DNA from 3 places in the Paenibacillus sp. FSL R7-0313 genome. Region 3 is predicted to be linked to each of the others. Evidence: a T-box and tRNA genes for the amino acid it is inferred to sense, from the RefSeq annotation. Region 3 holds a T-box; the other regions hold tRNA genes.
What was found. A T-box is a leader RNA that pairs with one kind of tRNA and senses whether it is charged. The one in region 3 lies ahead of tyrS (tyrosine--tRNA ligase), so its partner is inferred to be a tRNA-Tyr.
Positions count from the first base shown of each region.

Region 1: it encodes a tRNA-Tyr, which carries the amino acid that the T-box ahead of tyrS (tyrosine--tRNA ligase) is inferred to sense. The anticodon was not compared.
Region 2: it encodes a tRNA-Tyr, which carries the amino acid that the T-box ahead of tyrS (tyrosine--tRNA ligase) is inferred to sense. The anticodon was not compared.

Region 1 is NZ_CP150219.1:836,844-843,565, reverse strand. Features, by position in the region: rRNA gene NSQ38_RS03785 (23S ribosomal RNA) at 1-1,756, shown strand, start outside; rRNA gene rrf (5S ribosomal RNA) at 1,831-1,947, shown strand; tRNA gene NSQ38_RS03775 (tRNA-Ile) at 1,986-2,059, shown strand; tRNA gene NSQ38_RS03770 (tRNA-Ala) at 2,094-2,169, shown strand; tRNA gene NSQ38_RS03765 (tRNA-Asn) at 2,171-2,246, shown strand; tRNA gene NSQ38_RS03760 (tRNA-Glu) at 2,251-2,322, shown strand; tRNA gene NSQ38_RS03755 (tRNA-Val) at 2,446-2,521, shown strand; tRNA gene NSQ38_RS03750 (tRNA-Met) at 2,538-2,611, shown strand; tRNA gene NSQ38_RS03745 (tRNA-Asp) at 2,638-2,715, shown strand; tRNA gene NSQ38_RS03740 (tRNA-Phe) at 2,732-2,807, shown strand; tRNA gene NSQ38_RS03735 (tRNA-Thr) at 2,827-2,902, shown strand; tRNA gene NSQ38_RS03730 (tRNA-Tyr) at 2,912-2,997, shown strand; tRNA gene NSQ38_RS03725 (tRNA-Lys) at 3,008-3,083, shown strand; tRNA gene NSQ38_RS03720 (tRNA-Leu) at 3,090-3,170, shown strand; tRNA gene NSQ38_RS03715 (tRNA-Gly) at 3,181-3,255, shown strand; tRNA gene NSQ38_RS03710 (tRNA-Arg) at 3,263-3,339, shown strand; tRNA gene NSQ38_RS03705 (tRNA-Leu) at 3,357-3,435, shown strand; tRNA gene NSQ38_RS03700 (tRNA-Pro) at 3,443-3,516, shown strand; tRNA gene NSQ38_RS03695 (tRNA-Gly) at 3,527-3,597, shown strand; gene iolD (3D-(3,5/4)-trihydroxycyclohexane-1,2-dione acylhydrolase (decyclizing)) at 3,989-5,854, shown strand; gene iolE (myo-inosose-2 dehydratase) at 5,908-6,722, shown strand, end outside.
Region 2 is NZ_CP150219.1:2,346,454-2,353,175, forward strand. Features, by position in the region: rRNA gene NSQ38_RS10160 (23S ribosomal RNA) at 1-1,379, shown strand, start outside; tRNA gene NSQ38_RS10165 (tRNA-Asn) at 1,447-1,522, shown strand; tRNA gene NSQ38_RS10170 (tRNA-Ser) at 1,526-1,617, shown strand; tRNA gene NSQ38_RS10175 (tRNA-Glu) at 1,627-1,698, shown strand; tRNA gene NSQ38_RS10180 (tRNA-Val) at 1,766-1,841, shown strand; tRNA gene NSQ38_RS10185 (tRNA-Met) at 1,859-1,932, shown strand; tRNA gene NSQ38_RS10190 (tRNA-Asp) at 1,960-2,037, shown strand; tRNA gene NSQ38_RS10195 (tRNA-Phe) at 2,133-2,208, shown strand; tRNA gene NSQ38_RS10200 (tRNA-Thr) at 2,229-2,304, shown strand; tRNA gene NSQ38_RS10205 (tRNA-Tyr) at 2,314-2,399, shown strand; tRNA gene NSQ38_RS10210 (tRNA-Trp) at 2,406-2,479, shown strand; tRNA gene NSQ38_RS10215 (tRNA-His) at 2,509-2,581, shown strand; tRNA gene NSQ38_RS10220 (tRNA-Gln) at 2,604-2,678, shown strand; tRNA gene NSQ38_RS10225 (tRNA-Gly) at 2,683-2,757, shown strand; tRNA gene NSQ38_RS10230 (tRNA-Cys) at 2,764-2,837, shown strand; tRNA gene NSQ38_RS10235 (tRNA-Leu) at 2,844-2,922, shown strand; gene NSQ38_RS10240 (methyltransferase domain-containing protein) at 3,087-4,013, shown strand; tRNA gene NSQ38_RS10245 (tRNA-Asn) at 4,312-4,388, shown strand; gene NSQ38_RS10250 (helix-turn-helix domain-containing protein) at 4,445-6,722, opposite strand, start outside.
Region 3 is NZ_CP150219.1:4,015,109-4,021,830, forward strand. Features, by position in the region: gene NSQ38_RS17665 (nucleobase:cation symporter-2 family protein) at 237-1,553, shown strand; gene NSQ38_RS17670 (YdiU family protein) at 1,854-3,323, shown strand; gene NSQ38_RS17675 (Imm63 family immunity protein) at 3,415-3,858, shown strand; gene NSQ38_RS17680 (DUF4375 domain-containing protein) at 3,879-4,328, shown strand; T-box leader at 4,428-4,655, shown strand; gene tyrS (tyrosine--tRNA ligase) at 4,772-6,034, shown strand; gene NSQ38_RS17690 (YxcD family protein) at 6,193-6,471, opposite strand; gene NSQ38_RS17695 (hypothetical protein) at 6,477-6,722, opposite strand, start outside.

The sequences.
Region 1 (6,722 bases), 3.2 Mb from region 3:
CCGAAAATGTAACGGGGCTAAACACACCACCGAAGCTATGGCTTGATGCTTTGCATCAGGGGTAGGGGAGCGTTGTATAAGGGTTGAAGGTGTACCGTAAGGAGCGCTGGACATTATACAAGTGAGAATGCCGGTATGAGTAACGAAAAGATCAGTGAGAATCTGATCCGCCGAAAGCCTAAGGGTTCCTGAGGAAGGCTCGTCCGCTCAGGGTAAGTCGGGACCTAAGGCGAGGCCGAAAGGCGTAGTCGAAGGACAACAGGTCGAAATTCCTGTACCACCGTAAGCCGTTATGAGCAATGGGGGGACGCAGTAGGGTAGTGACGCGGACTGATGGATGTCCGTCTAAGCAGTAAGGCTGATGTGTAGGCAAATCCGCACATTGTAAGGCTGAGCTGTGATGGGGAGCGAAAATTATAGTAGCGAAGGTCATGATCTCACACTGCCAAGAAAAGCCTCTAGCCAGGTGATGGTGCCCGTACCGCAAACCGACACAGGTAGGCGAGAAGAGTATTCTAAGGCGCGCGGAAGAACTCTCGTTAAGGAACTCGGCAAAATGACCCCGTAACTTCGGGAGAAGGGGTGCCCCGGTAGTGTGAATAGCACGAGGGGGCCGCAGTGAAAAGGCCCAAGCGACTGTTTAGCAAAAACACAGGTCTGTGCGAAGCCGTAAGGCGAAGTATACGGGCTGACGCCTGCCCGGTGCTGGAAGGTTAAGGGGAGTGGTTAGGAGCAATCCGAAGCTGTGAACCGAAGCCCCAGTAAACGGCGGCCGTAACTATAACGGTCCTAAGGTAGCGAAATTCCTTGTCAGGTAAATTCTGACCCGCACGAATGGCGTAACGACTTGGGCGCTGTCTCAACGAGAGATCCGGTGAAATTTTAATACCTGTGAAGATGCAGGTTACCCGCGACAAGACGGAAAGACCCCATGGAGCTTTACTGCAGCTTGATATTGAATTTGGGTACGATCTGTACAGGATAGGTGGGAGCCTTTGAAGCGTGAGCGCCAGCTTGCGTGGAGGCAACGTTGGGATACCACCCTGATCGTATCTAGGTTCTAACCTGGTACCGTAATCCGGTGCGGGGACAGTGTCAGGTGGGCAGTTTGACTGGGGCGGTCGCCTCCTAAAGAGTAACGGAGGCGCCCAAAGGTTCCCTCAGAATGGTTGGAAATCATTCGAAGAGTGCAAAGGCATAAGGGAGCTTGACTGCGAGACCTACAAGTCGAGCAGGGACGAAAGTCGGGCTTAGTGATCCGGTGGTACCGCATGGAAGGGCCATCGCTCAACGGATAAAAGCTACCCTGGGGATAACAGGCTTATCTCCCCCAAGAGTCCACATCGACGGGGAGGTTTGGCACCTCGATGTCGGCTCATCGCATCCTGGGGCTGAAGTAGGTCCCAAGGGTTGGGCTGTTCGCCCATTAAAGCGGTACGCGAGCTGGGTTCAGAACGTCGTGAGACAGTTCGGTCCCTATCTGTCGTGGGCGTAGGAAATTTGAGAGGAGCTGTCCTTAGTACGAGAGGACCGGGATGGACGTACCGCTGGTGTACCAGTTGTTCCGCCAGGAGCACCGCTGGGTAGCTATGTACGGACGGGATAAACGCTGAAAGCATCTAAGCGTGAAGCCCCCCTCAAGATGAGATTTCCCAGTATGTAAGACCCCTTGAAGACGACGAGGTAGATAGGCTGGGGGTGGAAGTGCAGCAATGCATGGAGCTGACCAGTACTAATCGGTCGAGGGCTTATCCAATAGCAAGTTGTAATTCGCATGTTTCGTTTCGAATCTAGTTTTCAGAGAACGATCTCTGAAATGTAAGCTACGCGTTTGGTGGCGATGGCGGAGGGGTTCCACACGTACCCATCCCGAACACGACCGTTAAGCCCTCTAGCGCCGATGGTACTTGGACCGCAGGGTCCTGGGAGAGTAGGACGCCGCCAAGCGAAACCCCATTGGGGTATTTTTTTTCGAAAATTGATAAGGGCCCTTAGCTCAGTTGGTTAGAGCGCACCTCTGATAAGGGTGAGGCCGGTGGTTCGAGTCCACCAGGGCCCATAGCAAGACCACAACAAGAAATACACCAGAGTATGGGGCCATAGCTCAGCTGGGAGAGCGCCTGCCTTGCAAGCAGGAGGTCAGCGGTTCGATCCCGCTTGGCTCCACCATTCCCTGATAGCTCAGTTGGTAGAGCACTCGACTGTTAATCGAGTTGTCACAGGTTCGAGCCCTGTTCGGGGAGCCAGTAAGGCCCGTTGGTCAAGGGGTTAAGACACCTCCCTTTCACGGAGGTAACAGGGGTTCGAATCCCCTACGGGTCATAGCAATACCTATTGCTTCAAAAAGGGATGAGAATCCCAAAGGTTCGTCGGAGGATGTACTTCGTTAGCAACAGCTTCGCAGTCTCGAACGAAGTGAGAGTACCCCCCTACGGGTCATAATATGGAGGCTTAGCTCAGCTGGGAGAGCATCTGCCTTACAAGCAGAGGGTCGGGGGTTCGATCCCCTCAGCCTCCACCATATAACTTTATAACGACGCGGGGTGGAGCAGCCCGGTAGCTCGTCGGGCTCATAACCCGAAGGCCGCAGGTTCAAATCCTGCCCCCGCAATTATACTTTCCTTGAGAAAGTGATCTGGAACCGTGGTGTAGTTGGCCTAACATGCCTGCCTGTCACGCAGGAGATCGCGGGTTCGAATCCCGTCGGTTCCGCCATTTTTTGATTTAGTAAGGCTCGGTAGCTCAGTCGGTAGAGCAGAGGACTGAAAATCCTCGTGTCGGCGGTTCGATTCCGTCCCGAGCCACCATATATAACACCTTTAATACGCCGGTGTAGCTCAACTGGTAGAGCAACTGACTTGTAATCAGTAGGTTGGGGGTTCAAGTCCTCTCGCCGGCACCATGTAATCCTGGAGGATTAGCGAAGCGGCCAAACGCATCAGACTGTAAATCTGCTCCCGTACGGGTTCGGTGGTTCGAATCCATCATCCTCCACCAGTTTTTCTATGAGTCATTAGCTCAGTTGGTAGAGCACCTGACTTTTAATCAGGGTGTCGAAGGTTCGAGCCCTTCATGACTCACCATTATATGCGCGTGTGGCGGAATTGGCAGACGCACTAGACTTAGGATCTAGCGTCTTTGACGTGGGGGTTCAAGTCCCTCCACGCGCATCCCTTATTTGCGGAAGTGGCTCAGCGGTAGAGCATCGCCTTGCCAAGGCGAGGGTCGCGGGTTCGATTCCCGTCTTCCGCTCCAATATTTTGCGCCCTTAGCTCAGCTGGATAGAGCGTTTGACTACGAATCAAAAGGCCGGGAGTTCGAATCTCTCAGGGCGCGCCATTATAACTTCATATTTTGCCGGCGTGGCGGAATGGCAGACGCGCTCGACTCAAAATCGAGTGGGAAACCGTGGAGGTTCGAGTCCTCTCGCCGGTATAGATAACGGGATGTAGCTCAGCTTGGTAGAGCACCTGGTTTGGGACCAGGGGGTCGCATGTTCAAATCGTGTCATCCCGATTGTTGTTATGCGGGTGTAGTTCAATGGTAGAACTTTAGCCTTCCAAGCTAATAGCGTGGGTTCGATTCCCATCACCCGCTTATATATTGAAAAAGAAAGAGATGGTACTCACCGTCTCTTTCTTTTTTTGCATTCATAGATATATTGGTAATTTAGTACGTGGTGCTCTCAGAAAGTATATGGCTCTTTATCATGTACCAGGATGTAACTCGAGCTTGCATAAATTTCCCCACCTTAAATTTGTCCTTGTTAATTGTGGACGCTATTCAAATGGAACAGATCTAACGCACCGTATAACGCCTGGATATACTCTTCTTTACCACTTATATTAAAACGCTTACAAAAATAGCTTGCGTAAATCATTAACCTGTAATACCATATCAATTAAGCGCTTAACCTTAAGGGGTAAGGCGCTTAAACTTAACGTAGATTAAGCGCTTAACCCGTAAAGGAAAGGACGGCGATCAATTCATGAATACAATTCGACTAACGATGGCTCAGGCACTGCTTCGATACCTGGATCAGCAATATATCTCGGTTGACGGAGTGGAAACCAAGTTTGTGAAGGGTATCATCGGTATTTTTGGACATGGCAATGTAACAGGCATTGGAGAAGCGCTGGAGCGCAGTCCGGGAAGCCTGACGTATATGCAAGGCAAGAACGAACAAGGTATGGTGCATACGGCAGCGGCTTATGCCAAGCAGAAGAACCGCAGACAGATCTATGCATGTACAACATCCATTGGACCTGGTGCTTTGAATATGATTACGGCGGCAGCTACTGCAACGGTGAACCGAATTCCGGTTTTATTACTTCCTGGAGACAACTTTGCTACACGGGAACCGGACCCGGTACTTCAACAGTTGGAAGTGAGCAGTGATTATACAATCTCAGCCACTGATCCATTCAAAGCCGTCAGTAAATACTGGGATCGCATCGTTCGTCCTGAACAGTTGATGATTGCTGTTACACAGGCCATGCGTGTGCTAACCGATCCAGCAGAGACGGGAGCAGTAACGCTCGCACTACCGCAGGATGTGCAGGCAGAGGCGTACGATTATCCAGAATCGTTCTTTGCCCGCAAAGTACATTATCTGGATCGTCGCCCCCCAGTACAGGCAGCCATTGAACGGGCAACGGAGCAGATTGCCCGAGGCAGGAAGCCGCTGCTCGTTGCAGGCGGCGGTGTGTTGTATTCTGAGGCGTCCGCCCAGCTCGTGGAATTCGCCGAGGCATTTGGTATTCCGATCGCCGAAACGCAGGCGGGCAAGAGCGCAATCTCTTGGGACCACCCACTAAATGTGGGGGCAATCGGGGTTACCGGCTCTCTGGCAGCCAATAGGCTGGCGAGAGAAGCAGACGTTGTGATCGGCGTCGGTACGCGGTTCTCGGATTTCACGACGGCGTCCCGCTCTGCTTTTCAGCATCCAGAAGCTTCATTCATCAACATCAACTTGAATAGCATGGATGCCGCCAAGTTAGGCGGAGAAGCCATTCTGGCAGATGCACGCGAAGGATTGCAGGCTTTGCAGAAGGAATTGCAGCAAAGACAATATCGCAGTGCATATGGTGCATCTGAAATCGCTGATCTCCGCGCTGAGTGGAATGCAGAAGTGGATCGGCTATATGCAGCTCAACATGAAGCAGGGCTGGCACAGACTACGGCAGTCGGCATTGTTAACCGGACCATTGATCCATCTTCCGTCATAGTGTGTGCGGCAGGCAGTCTGCCGGGTGATCTACATCGTCTGTGGCGTGCGTCTGAACCAAAGACATACCACATGGAGTATGGATTCTCCTGTATGGGGTACGAGGTAAGTGGAGCGTTCGGAGCAGCACTTGCCGAGCCGGATCGTGAAGTGTACGCGATGGTCGGTGATGGCAGTTATTTGATGTTGCATTCGGAGTTTGTGACTAGTTTGCAGGAACAGAAGAAGATGACCGTTCTATTATTCAACAACAATGGATTCCAATGTATTCATAATTTACAGCGGGAACATGGTAGTGACGGGTTCGGCAATGAGTTCCGTTATCGGGAATCCGAGAGTGGACGACTGACCGGGGATTACATGCCAATGGACTTTGCTGCACACGCCCGAAGCATGGGAGCCAAATCCTATAGAGCGGAGACAGCAGAACAGCTGGAACAAGCACTCCGAGATGCGAAGAACGAAACAGTGAGTACGTTGATTGAGATTCCGGTCGTGCCTGGAACCAACGCAGGTGGATACGAGTCATGGTGGAATGTGGGTGTACCTGAGGTATCTGCCGAAGAAAAGGTAGTTCATGCTCATCACACCATGCAAGCCAACCGTGCCAAAGCAAGACCGATTTAATCCGGTTTAATATAGTGAACCACAATGTTGAACGACAAAGGAGACGTGGGGCAATGAGCAAGCTGCCATTCCAGCTTGGGATTCATCCGATCAATTGGGTCGGTGAAGATGTGAAGGAGCATGGTGATGCGACAACGTGTGCACAGATTCTGGATGATATTCAGCGTCTTGGGCTGACAGGTACAGAGATGGGACGTAAATATCCAACTGATCCTGCTATATTGCGTGAGGAATTGAGTAAAAGGAATATCAAGCTGGTCTCCCAGTGGAAATCCGTACTTTTCTCCGACCCGGCGTATCGTCAGTCGGAGCTAGACAGTTATCGCAGACATGCGGAATTTCTGCAATCCATGGGCAGTAAGGTAATCAGTACGGCAGAGGTAGGCGGGTCACTTCATTTTGATCCAAGACGAACTCCGCATGAAAAAGAAGTGCTCAGACTCAGCGAATCTGAATGGCATATCCTCGCTGAAGGATTGAATGAAGCAGGAGCCATTGCCCGTGAACACGGGTTGAAGCTTACGTACCATCATCATGGGGGCACAGTGGTAGAACAACCAGATGAGATTGATCGACTGATGGAGCTGACAGACCCTTCTCTCGTATATCTGCTCTATGATACAGGTCATGCCTACTATGGCGGAGCCAATCCGCTGGAACTGCTGCGCAAACATTATGATCGGATCGCTTATATCCATCTGAAAGACATTCGCCCTCATGTGCTGGATGAAGCACGCGCGGAGCAATCCGACTTTGTCGGATGTATCCGTAGAGGAGTATTCACCGTACCAGGGGATGGATGCATTGATTTTGCACCAATTCTGCAAGAACTGATCACACGAGGGTACGATGGCTGGGCGATGCTTGA
Region 2 (6,722 bases), 1.7 Mb from region 3:
GCACATTGTAAGGCTGAGCTGTGATGGGGAGCGAAAATTGTAGTAGCGAAGGTCATGATCTCACACTGCCAAGAAAAGCCTCTAGCCAGGTGAAGGTGCCCGTACCGCAAACCGACACAGGTAGGCGAGAAGAGTATTCTAAGGCGCGCGGAAGAACTCTCGTTAAGGAACTCGGCAAAATGACCCCGTAACTTCGGGAGAAGGGGTGCCCCGGTAGTGTGAATAGCACGAGGGGGCCGCAGTGAAAAGGCCCAAGCGACTGTTTAGCAAAAACACAGGTCTGTGCGAAGCCGTAAGGCGAAGTATACGGGCTGACGCCTGCCCGGTGCTGGAAGGTTAAGGGGAGTGGTTAGGAGCAATCCGAAGCTGTGAACCGAAGCCCCAGTAAACGGCGGCCGTAACTATAACGGTCCTAAGGTAGCGAAATTCCTTGTCAGGTAAATTCTGACCCGCACGAATGGCGTAACGACTTGGGCGCTGTCTCAACGAGAGATCCGGTGAAATTTTAATACCTGTGAAGATGCAGGTTACCCGCGACAAGACGGAAAGACCCCATGGAGCTTTACTGCAGCTTGATATTGAATTTGGGTACGATCTGTACAGGATAGGTGGGAGCCTTTGAAACGTGAGCGCCAGCTTGCGTGGAGGCAACGTTGGGATACCACCCTGATCGTATCTAGGTTCTAACCTGGTACCGTAATCCGGTGCGGGGACAGTGTCAGGTGGGCAGTTTGACTGGGGCGGTCGCCTCCTAAAGAGTAACGGAGGCGCCCAAAGGTTCCCTCAGAATGGTTGGAAATCATTCGAAGAGTGCAAAGGCATAAGGGAGCTTGACTGCGAGACCTACAAGTCGAGCAGGGACGAAAGTCGGGCTTAGTGATCCGGTGGTACCGCATGGAAGGGCCATCGCTCAACGGATAAAAGCTACCCTGGGGATAACAGGCTTATCTCCCCCAAGAGTCCACATCGACGGGGAGGTTTGGCACCTCGATGTCGGCTCATCGCATCCTGGGGCTGAAGTAGGTCCCAAGGGTTGGGCTGTTCGCCCATTAAAGCGGTACGCGAGCTGGGTTCAGAACGTCGTGAGACAGTTCGGTCCCTATCTGTCGTGGGCGTAGGAAATTTGAGAGGAGCTGTCCTTAGTACGAGAGGACCGGGATGGACGTACCGCTGGTGTACCAGTTGTTCCGCCAGGAGCACCGCTGGGTAGCTATGTACGGACGGGATAAACGCTGAAAGCATCTAAGCGTGAAGCCCCCCTCAAGATGAGATTTCCCAGTATGTAAGACCCCTTGAAGACGACGAGGTAGATAGGCTGGGGGTGGAAGTGCAGCAATGCATGGAGCTGACCAGTACTAATCGGTCGAGGGCTTATCCAATTAGCAAGTGATAATTCGCATGTTTCGTTTCGAATCTAGTTTTCAGAGAACGATCTCTGAAGCATATTCCCTGATAGCTCAGTTGGTAGAGCACTCGACTGTTAATCGAGTTGTCACAGGTTCGAGCCCTGTTCGGGGAGCCATATGGAGAGGTGTCCGAGCTGGCCGAAGGAGCACGATTGGAAATCGTGTAGGCGTCACAAGCGTCTCGAGGGTTCGAATCCCTCTCTCTCCGCCATAATATTAAGGCCCGTTGGTCAAGGGGTTAAGACACCTCCCTTTCACGGAGGTAACAGGGGTTCGAATCCCCTACGGGTCATAATAACTTCAAAAAAAGAAGTTGATTTTTACAACAAGATTATGGTATGATCATAAATGTGTTGTTCGGAGGCTTAGCTCAGCTGGGAGAGCATCTGCCTTACAAGCAGAGGGTCGGGGGTTCGATCCCCTCAGCCTCCACCATATAACTTTTATAACGACGCGGGGTGGAGCAGCCCGGTAGCTCGTCGGGCTCATAACCCGAAGGCCGCAGGTTCAAATCCTGCCCCCGCAATTATACTTTCCTTTGAGAAAGTGATCTGGAACCGTGGTGTAGTTGGCCTAACATGCCTGCCTGTCACGCAGGAGATCGCGGGTTCGAATCCCGTCGGTTCCGCCATTTAATCTTTACATGAGGCAAACTGTTCACTACATCTGCTGTATGGCACTGATGCCCTATATAAAGTGTAAGGAATTAAGATTAGACTTTATTATGGCTCGGTAGCTCAGTCGGTAGAGCAGAGGACTGAAAATCCTCGTGTCGGCGGTTCGATTCCGTCCCGAGCCACCATTTTTAAAATAATTTAATATGCCGGTGTAGCTCAACTGGTAGAGCAACTGACTTGTAATCAGTAGGTTGGGGGTTCAAGTCCTCTCGCCGGCACCATGTAATCCTGGAGGATTAGCGAAGTGGCCAAACGCATCAGACTGTAAATCTGCTCCCGTACGGGTTCGGTGGTTCGAATCCATCATCCTCCACCAGTTTTTAGGGGCATAGTTTAAAGGTAGAACAACGGTCTCCAAAACCGTTGGTGTGGGTTCAATTCCTGCTGCCCCTGCCAATTAAATTTTTAGAAAATAACCTTTTGTGGCGATCGTGGCGAAGTGGTTAACGCACCGGTTTGTGGATCCGGCATTCGGGGGTTCAATTCCCCTCGATCGCCCCTTTGTTTTTTCATTTTTTATTGGGGATTAGCCAAGCGGTAAGGCAACGGACTTTGACTCCGTCATGCATAGGTTCAAATCCTATATCCCCAGCCATTATGCGGACGTGGCTCAGCGGTAGAGCATCGCCTTGCCAAGGCGAGGGTCGCGGGTTCGATTCCCGTCGTCCGCTCCAAAATATGGCGCCATAGCCAAGTGGTAAGGCACAGCTCTGCAAAAGCTTTATCCCCAGTTCGAATCTGGGTGGCGCCTCCAGCATATGCCGGCGTGGCGGAATGGCAGACGCGCTCGACTCAAAATCGAGTGGGAAACCGTGGAGGTTCGAGTCCTCTCGCCGGTATATTGAATAGCCCTACATGTTGCTTATGCAATGTGTAGGGTTATTTTTATTTTATATGAAACGATTTATGTGCAGTAAGAAAATCTAGAGTTAAAGATTGACGTATGATTATATAAAGTATATTGTAGATAAGTAAAGTCTTTAATGTAGAGGAGTGAAGTAGAGTGACTGATGGAAAAAATGTATCGGATACCGATCTGTTATTTGATCTTTCTGTATGGGAAGAGGCATGGAAGAATTGTCCGAGAAGTTCAAATTATAAGAAGAAAAGCGTCCCCTCTAATACAGAAGAAGCATTTGGGCGGTGGGCCAGGGATTATCATGCACAGTCGTTCACTGAAGAAGGAAAGCAGCGTTCTGAGCGCATTATGGGCTGGATTGAGAATCAGGGTGTAGAATTTGCAGGGTTATCCATTTTGGACATTGGAGCAGCCTCAGGCATATTTACGATTCCTTTTGCGGAAAAGGGGGCAAGTGTGACCGCAGTTGAGCCTTCGGAGTTGCTTGTCTCCCTTATGAAAGAGACGATACCTTCATCTTTGGAATCCAATATCGAAATCGTAAACGAACGATATGAGGAAATCTCCATTAAGGATAAGGGTTGGGAGAAAAAATATGACTTTGCATTTGCATCCATGTGTCCAGCAATGTCGGATTGGGAAACGATTGAGCAGGCGATTAATTGCGCCCGGAAGTATGTGTATATAAGTACTATGGCGGGACAGAAGGAACACACACTAATGGATGAACTTAAGGATGTACTGGGTGTAACTTCTTCACACAAGGTCGGCGATATGGGGTATATCCAACAATTGTTGTATCTGAAGGGGTATTCATACACCATGATCATTACGAAAGAAGTTAACTCATTTGAAATACCGGTGGAAGAGGTTGTAGAGAAGCTGCCAGAATGGCTTAATACGTATGAGTTACCATCGGATGAAGATTCTCTCAGACTGGCTGAGAAGTATATTCGGGATACGTACAAGGATAGTACGGTGACCTTCTCACGCGGAGCAAGGTTTGGTAAAATTCTAATCCAACTGGAACAGCCCAATATGAAAACAGTTCGTACTAAGGATAAGCGATAAATCGGATAAGCTCGGCACGTGTACTAATAAACGGGAATTGAGGCGGACAATGTAGTCTAACGTCTAAGATGACGCTAGCAAGCATCACAATGCTGTGCCAAAAGATGAACGGTTGAAACATATGAAGTTAAGATTGCAGAAGTGAAGTTGTAAGTGAAGGGAGCAGGTTATGTGCTCCCTCTTTTTTGAAGCACTTATATCGACCGCTTTGAACCAGACCCTCGTTTATTTAGAGATGTTCGAGACAACGAAAAACAAAACACATACCTCGTTTTCAGAGAGTGATCTCTTAAGCATATTCCCTGTTATTTCAGTTGGTAGAGCACTCGACGGTTAATCGAGTTGTCACAGGTCCGAGCCCTGTTAGGGGAGCCATATGGAGAGGTATCCAAGCTGGCCGAAGGAGTACGACTTACAATCGTGCTCCTTTTCTAATTTCTGTTCGACACTTCTACTTTCTGCTTACGCTCCCGGTACTGGCCGGGTGTGATTCCTTCCCACTTACGAAATGATCGGATAAAGTTTTGCGGATTATTGTACCGAAGTCGTGCTGCGATATCTTTAACGGTTAGATCACTTTCGTCAAGCCATTTTTTAGCGATATTAAATCGGTACTTGGTCAGATATTCACTAAATGCACAGCCTGTCTCTTTGCGGAAAACACTACTTAAGTAGTTGGCATTGTAGTGAAGCTTAACAGCACATTCCTCAAGCGTCAGATCCTTATCATAATCTTGATGAATCATGGCAATCATTTTCTCAGATATATGCTGATACTGGGCATACTGTCTCGCTTTAAAAACCTGAATAACGGGCAAGATGACTTGATGGTTAAACCAATCCTCAACTTCAGCAGCGTACTGCAAACCATGAAGTTCATGAAACATCGAGCCACGACCTTGGGAGATCTGTCCGAGTCGTATGCCGGATTCCTGAGTCATTTGCAAAATATGCGTGAGTAGCCTCGTAAGAGCCACCTCATACTCCTCGGGTGTAACCTCCATACCAAAGATCACTTCAAGCAGTTGTTGCAAAAAAGCAGAGGCCTGGACTTCGTCCGCATTTTGAATAGCTTGGATCAACGAATATTCCAATGATTCCGGGTAGGTCATGGACCAAGTGGGAGCGTAATAATCTATGTTCTCATATTGAAAAATAATGCCTGTTCCCAGCTTCATCCGATGCCTTAGTGCTTCCATGGCTTCTGTGTAAGCTTGAGGGATGTGATATATAGAGCTGTGCGGCTGGCTGAATCCTATACTGACTTGAAGAGCCAGAATCTTGTCCATCTGTTGCTGTAACTGGTCTGTTAATACATATAGCTGCTGTGAAAAAATAAACTGATCCTGTTCAACGGTCCCAATCACCGTGACTACCGTATGTTCCAGCACAATGGGAAGCAATTGTTGGTTATGCACAACCGTTTCCGCCAATATATTTTGAATAGCGAATAATAAGAGGTCACGATCACAAGCTCTATATTTTGTATGATTAACAAGATCTGCCTGTAATGTAATAACAGCAATTTGTTGCCATTCCCGAACCTGATGCGTGTAGCCATATTCATTCAAGGTGTCATGAAGAGTATGCACAGGGCTCCTGCCCTGGAACAGATTCATCATAAAATGAGTGCGAATCTGCAACAGATGCATATTAAGTGTGTTCTCTAATTGGGAGCGAGAGGCAGATAATTGTGAGACTCCTGCTCTAATCTGTTCGAACTCATCAGAAAATGGTGGTGATTGCTGAGCTAATGTGTTTCCTTCTTTGGACAGGTGGTTGTCACCAAGTTGGGTTAAAAGTTTACGAATCGGGACATGCATTCGCTTGGATCCGAGCCAGGCGAGTAATAATGAAAGTAAAAGTAAGAAGATACTGATATACAAGGTGTGCAATCCGATATCGATATATTCTTGTGTCAGAATATTGGTAGGTGAGATTAGAACATAAGTCCATCCTTTTAAGGTAGAAGGGCTATACGTCAGAGTATAATGTGTATCGGCGATCTTAACTTCCCGTTTTTCAAAGCCTGTTGAAAATGTGATGGGTGATAGTTTGGTTATGTTGGCTTCCGTATCCACATCGTGTAATCCAATGGCAGACAACGGTTGTCCAATGTATACAGGATCGGGGTGGACCAAGATACGTTGCTCCCGATTCAAAATGATCAGTCCTGAGGCAGCATTGCCTAAGGAGGCTTCTCCTAGTGTATTTTGCAAAGAGCATGCAGGAATTCCCGCAATCAGAGCAGCATCGGAAGACGTATTTAGATTCGGAATAGATCTCGCAAGGGCAATATGATAAATACAGCCTGTACCGGGTGAACGCTCATCATTACTGAACACCGATGAAGGGGAGAGCTGCCATCCAGAGGTAATCGTATCCGATATCAATTCCTTCATTGGAAGAGCCAGCGGAAAATCCGTATTACGATATAATCCGGCATGATCAATGAGCCAATTCTGAGATTGATTCACCAGGGTAATATCCAGCAAAGGTTCCCATGACCTCATATTCTTAAATTCACTCTGTAGTTTGTCGGCAAGCAAAGGCCCTTTCACTTCCAGTGAAGAAGAAGCAGACAGGGAACGGAGAGTTACTGGGGAGCGAACGGCCTGATCAAGCATATAACTGACTGTAGCGAGTTTGTGCTCTACGTTGGATTGCATTTGTTCCAGCAACTGTCTGTTGGCCTGCGTACGATGCAGC
Region 3 (6,722 bases):
TGAAACAAGTGATGTTCTGACATTATGCATTAATGTGTCAACTTATATAACGCGACATAAACGGTATGAGAGTACCTTTTGTATAACACGCCCAATTTTAGTTGGGCTCTTTATCTCTTATCACAATTCTATGTTATGAATCATAGAACTTCCCTGAATAGTTTATATAATGTGAATCAACATAACATGATTTTGCAGTGGTTCGGTTGATTCTAATTTCAGGGGGGCAACGTGGGATGAAAGAAACCAAAAAGATGAGAGTTTTTTCACTGGGGATTCAGCACGTACTCGCGATGTATGCGGGAGCAATTCTGGTGCCTTTGCTTGTGGGCAGAGCACTAAATCTGACTGCAGAGCAGTTGGCGTATCTGGTATCCATTGACCTGTTAACGTGTGGGATTGCAACATGGCTTCAGGCTCGGAAAGGGAAGTACTTGGGTATTGGATTGCCAGCGGTGCTCGGAAGTTCTTTTGTAGCGGTGACACCGATGATTGCGATTGGATCGCAATACGGAATTCCTGCCATATATGGGTCGATCATTGCAGCGGGTTTATTTATCGTCATCTTTGCCGTGTTTTTCAGCAAAATCGTCAAATTGTTTCCGCCCGTTGTGATCGGTACAGTGGTAACCATCATCGGTCTTGCGTTAATCCCAACCGGCATTAAAAACATGGCGGGTGGAGCAAACAGCGAGAATTTCGGAAGTTTGGATAATCTGGCGCTTTCATTTGGCGTATTACTTTTTATTCTAATCCTGAATCGATATGCTCGCGGGTTTGTTAAATCCCTGGCTGTTCTCCTTGGTATTATTGTGGGGACCCTCATCGCAGCTATCATGGGAAAAGTGAATTTTGCCACTGTACAGGAAGCCTCCTGGTTCCATTTACCTCAACCCTTTTACTTCGGATGGCCTACCTTCGAAATTGGTCCAATCATTACAATGATTATTGTAGGTACGGTGGTTATCATCGAATCAACAGGTGTATTTATGGCTTTGAGCAAAATTTGTGATCAACCGATCAACGAAAAAGATCTGGCACGGGGATATCGCGCGGAAGGTCTTGCGTTTGTCCTTGGCGGCATATTTAATGCTTTTCCATACAATACATTTGCACAGAATGTTGGTTTGGTTCAGCTCTCCAAAGTGAAAACGACCAATGTTGTTGTTGCAGCCGGAGGTATACTGGTCTTTCTGGGACTCATTCCGAAGGTTGCTGCTTTTGCAACCATTATTCCAAGTGCTGTCCTCGGAGGAGCAACTGTTGTCCTGTTTGGAATGGTCGTCTCATCCGGTATCAAAATGCTGCAAAACGTCGACTTTGGCAAACAATCCAATCTATTGATCGTGGCTTGCTCCGTTTCACTTGGGCTCGGTGTTACTGCTGTACCCGACCTGTTTGCCCAGCTTCCTCAAAGTATTCGGATTATTGTTAGCGATGGTATTATCACGGGAAGCCTGTCAGCAATCCTGCTTAATGTCTTCTTTAACCTCGCTTGGAAAAAAGAGAGCTTGCCAGTACAGCCTGTACAGGCTCAGGAAGCACACACGTAATCCTTGTAATAACAGACGAGTCATCTGGTAGTAAGTAAGCGGAATAGATCCAAGATGGTTTTCTGGGAAGTGGAATGAAAGACAATGACTCCACTTGCAAAGAAACCTCTTGGATTTTTTTTTGTGCTTACGATTCATGAGGAATGCAAAAGGCATGCAAATATGCTAAAGTTTCATCAAGAACATTTATATGTTCCCTACATTGAATTTCCATGCGACTACATAAATGAGCATTGCTTCACAAGGCTAAAATAAAACCAAGGGATATCCCCTGGGTACAGAAAAGGAGTTGTGAGCACCATGCAACAAGAGACATCGAACAAAGGATGGAATTTGGACAATAGTTATGCGCAGTTACCGCAACCCTTTTTTACAAGTCAGGGCGCAGTGCCTGTTGAATCACCAAAGCTAATCATTTTTAATAGACTGCTTGCATCCAGCTTGGGACTGGATGTGGAGTCTCTTGACAGTGATGAAGGAGCGCAAATTTTTGCAGGTAACCTGATTCCAGAAGGGGCCGAGCCCTTAGCTCAAGCCTACGCAGGACATCAATTCGGCAATTTTAACATGCTTGGTGATGGACGGGCTTTGCTGCTGGGAGAACAGATTACGCCACAGGGCGAGCGAGTGGATATCCAGCTGAAAGGTTCAGGGAGAACACCCTACTCTCGTGGAGGAGATGGACGTGCTGCTGTAGGGCCCATGTTGCGAGAATATATTATTAGTGAAGCGATGTATTCACTAGGTATTCCAACGACACGCAGTCTGGCGGTGGTATCGACAGGAGAAAACATTATCCGCGAAACAGAGCGGCCTGGGGCCATATTGACCCGGGTGGCTTCCAGTCATATTCGGGTAGCAACCTTCCAGTATGCAGCTAGATGGGGGTCTATCGACGATCTTCAGGCGTTGGCTGATTACACGTTGAATCGACATTTTCCTGAGGTTGCTCAGGCCAAAAACCGTTATCTTCTACTCCTTCAGGAAGTGATTAAGCGGCAAGCGGCTCTCATTGCCCAGTGGCAGCATGTTGGATTCATTCATGGCGTGATGAACACGGATAACATGGCTATTAGTGGTGAGACCATCGATTATGGTCCATGCGCTTTTATGGATGCGTACAATCCTTCGACCGTATTTAGCTCCATTGACAGACAAGGCCGCTATGCTTATGGCAATCAACCGTATATAGCAGGATGGAATTTGGCTCGATTTGCCGAGACACTTCTGCCGTTGTTGCATGAAGATGAAGAACAGGCGGTGCAACTCGCGCAGGATGCTATCGCACAATTTTCTGAATTGTACCATCATCACTGGCTCAAGGGGATGCGTGCCAAATTGGGCTTGTTGGATGAAGAGGCCGAAGATGAGGCCTTGATCAAGGAGCTTCTTGAACTCATGGAGAAGCATAGTGCAGATTACACCAATACGTTCCTGGCTTTGACCTTTGATATATTGGAAGGAACAGCTTTGTTTGGCACGCCGGAATTTGCTGAATGGCATGAGCGGTGGCAAGCGAGATTGGACAGACAGCAGGGGGAGAATGAAGTCTCTAAGCAGTTGATGAGAACAAGCAATCCAGCTGTCATTCCCCGCAATCATCGGGTCGAAGAAGCGCTTGAGCGAGCAGAGAATCATGGAGATCTTAGCGTGATGGAGAAGCTTTTGGCAGTTCTTTCAGATCCGTTCGCGCACTCACCTGAGCAGGCTGAATATGCCGAACTACCTGCACAATGCAATACTTCGTACCAAACTTTTTGTGGGACCTGATTGAACAATACGGAAGAAGAGGCTGCCTTCGGCAGCTTTTTCATTTTTTCATTCTGTCATCGATGTTACTTTTATATAGGCAGGTGCATTTATGTCCAACATGTTAAGCAAACAACAATTGGCAGACATCGTTATACAGCTTTTAGAGCGTACGTCTCTCCGTAGGGAACAGATGCAGAACTATGTTAACCGCTTGTTTGAGACCTTTAAATGCGATGGTGTGCCCTATGTAGAGAATGGAGAAGATGCGTATATCGTTCGAATCTACGAACGTGGTCTTGTCACGTTAGAGAAACGGGTGAAACAGTCAGATGAAGTCATCTATTGGATGCTGGAGGATATTATTTTCACCGCGACGCATGTAGGGTTGTTGGAAAGATATGGCGTGGATAATAAACAGACGCATTTGAACTACACAAATGAAGTGATGAAGGAGCTAAATATGGGTGTTCAGGAAGCCTTCCAGCAGATCGGTGATCCGTATTTACATTGGTATCTGACGGGTAAACGTCAGGAGTTAGAGGGCATGAAATAAATAAAAATGAGGTGTGTTACGTGAGCGAGCAAGATATTAATGATGTATGGTATGACTATGCTGTGTTATTTGTCGAAAAAAAGAATAAATCTGAACAGGGCTGGGCTTCGTTGACTTCGAACGAGCAGGATATTGCTGCTTTATGGCTATTAGAGGCGGATGTCTTTAATGGCGGTTTTATTCAGTTTTTCTGTAACTGGGGGGAAGAGGTATACCGTTACGCGTTGCGGGCATTACATACCATTGGTGCGACTCAAGTCGTGGAGATTATAACGTCAGCATACGGCTGCATGGAGCATCTGAAAGAGGATGAAAGGCTTACTGAACTGTGGGACATTCCTAAATTACTGACCAAGGAACAAGAGGACCAGTTAGATGCGCTGGATCAGAAATTTTGGAATAATGAGGATCAGATTGCGGAGAAAGCTTATGGTTATTATCACGGAAAATTGAACATGATGATTATATAATCTGGTTTCAATTATGCATCCGTTGTTCTGTTCAAAGATTGCATACTTGGTCTTGCAATGACTGGAACGTTCGGCTATACTTGCTATAAATTGAATACATGAATCACGTTGATAGAGCGCAGTAGCGGCTTTGTCCCTGTTACAGAAAGTCAGGGGTTGATGGAACCTGATACATACAAGGGCTGCGAATTACACTCTGGAGTACTTGGGTAATGCCAAGCGGATGGGCAAACGATATATTGCCAAAAGTGGTATGGATAACGTGTTAAGCTCACGTGTTGTCCATGCAATTTGGGTGGTACCACGGTTATGATAATCGTCCCTGTGTCTAATGAAGACAAGGAGGCGATTTTTTTGTGTCCAAAAAAGCCGTTCCAGCGTGTAATTTCGTAATTTAACGTAGATCATGACTGAATCTTGAGGATAGAAAAGGGGTTATACGAATGAATATTATTGATGAACTACAGTGGCGTGACGCCATTAACCAGCAGACGGATGCAGAGGGACTACGTGAATTGACTGAAACGAAATCCGTTTCTTTGTACTGCGGCGTTGACCCTACGGGGGATAGCATGCATATCGGACATCTCATTCCCTTCATGATGCTGAAAAGGTTTCAACTGGCAGGACATCGTCCGGTTATTTTGATTGGTGGAGCTACAGGCACGATTGGTGACCCAAGTGGTCGTCAGGCAGAGCGTTCTCTGCAAACGATGGAGCAAGTGCAGGAGAATGTGGATGCACTGACAGCGCAGATGAAGAAGTTGTTCGTAACAGACGGTGATAATCAGGTTCGCATGGTGAACAACTACGATTGGACACACAAAATCAATGTCATTGAATTCTTACGTGACTACGGCAAAAACTTTAACCTCAACACGATGCTTGCTAAGGATGTAGTTGCGAGCAGACTGGAAGGCGGAATCTCGTTCACCGAGTTTTCATACCAGATCCTTCAATCTCTCGACTACCTGCACCTGTTCCAAAATGAAGATGTACAGCTTCAAATCGGCGGTTCTGATCAATGGGGGAATATCACGAGTGGTCTTGATCTGATTCGTAAAAAAGAAGGATCTGAAGCGAAGGCGTACGGTCTGACCATTCCGCTCATGCTCAAATCCGACGGTACGAAATTTGGTAAAACAGCTGGTGGCGCAATCTGGCTTGATCCAAACAAAACGACACCATTTGAGTTCTACCAGTTCTGGGCAAATACAGATGACCGTGATGTGATCAAATACTTGAAATACTTTACCTTCCTGAGCAAAGAAGAAATTGAAGCTTTGGCTGAAAAGGTAGAGACAGAGCCGCATAGACGTGAAGCACAGAAAGCACTCGCGGAAGAAATGACAAAATTTGTTCACGGCGAAGAAATGCTCGAACAGGCTAAACGAATTACAGCGGCGCTGTTCAGTGGTGATATCCGTTCCCTGACAGCTGATGAAATCGAACAGGGCTTCAAGGAAATGCCAACATTCGAAACGGACGGCGAAGCGAAAAATATCGTCGACTGGCTCGTAGATCTGGGGCTGGAGCCATCCAAACGCCAGGCGCGTGAGGATGTCACTAAAGGCGCAATCTCCATGAACGGTGAGAAAATCACAGAGCTTGAATTTACAGTCTCGGCAGAGCATGCCATTGGCGGTAAATTCATCATTATCCGTAAAGGTAAGAAGAACTACAGCTTGGTCAAACTTCAATCGTAGTTTCCAAGAAATAGTACGTAACACAGGCACGTATAGAGACTAAAATAGACACACAAATAAAGATACAAATACAGAAACAAAAAGACCGTCTTCCATCTCTGTCAGGCGACAGAAGGGAGACGGTCTTTAGTATAACAGGTCATTGCTTGACCTATAGTTTATTGATTAACGATCGCTGTGATTTCTTCATCCAGATCAAGTCGTACATTCTCACGATACGCCCGGATGTTGTATTCACTGTGCAGGTAACGAAGAATCGCTTCAATCATATTGGACTCGACCAGATATTGACTGCGTCCTTGGATCCAAACTTCAGCGGAATAACCTGTATCTTCTTCCCAGCTCAGTTCTACATTCACATCGGTTGGACGTACACCCTTACGTTCTGCCATATGAATACAGATTGCATTCACAATTTCATCCATGCTCAGAACCATAGAGATTAGTACCGTCCGTTTCTGTTACGGTCATCATCACGATCATTGCGACGGTCATAACGACCATCCGCTGCAGGTTTGCGACGATTGGAGATGGCTCTGAAGAGTGCCATAGCCAGCATAACAATCAACATGATTGCTGCAACGTTCACGAGCAATCCAAGGATGTTACCAAGGGCGCCCATGCCACCGAACAGTCCGCCGAACATCATACCAGCAAGACCACCAAGCATCATGCCTTTCATGAAGCC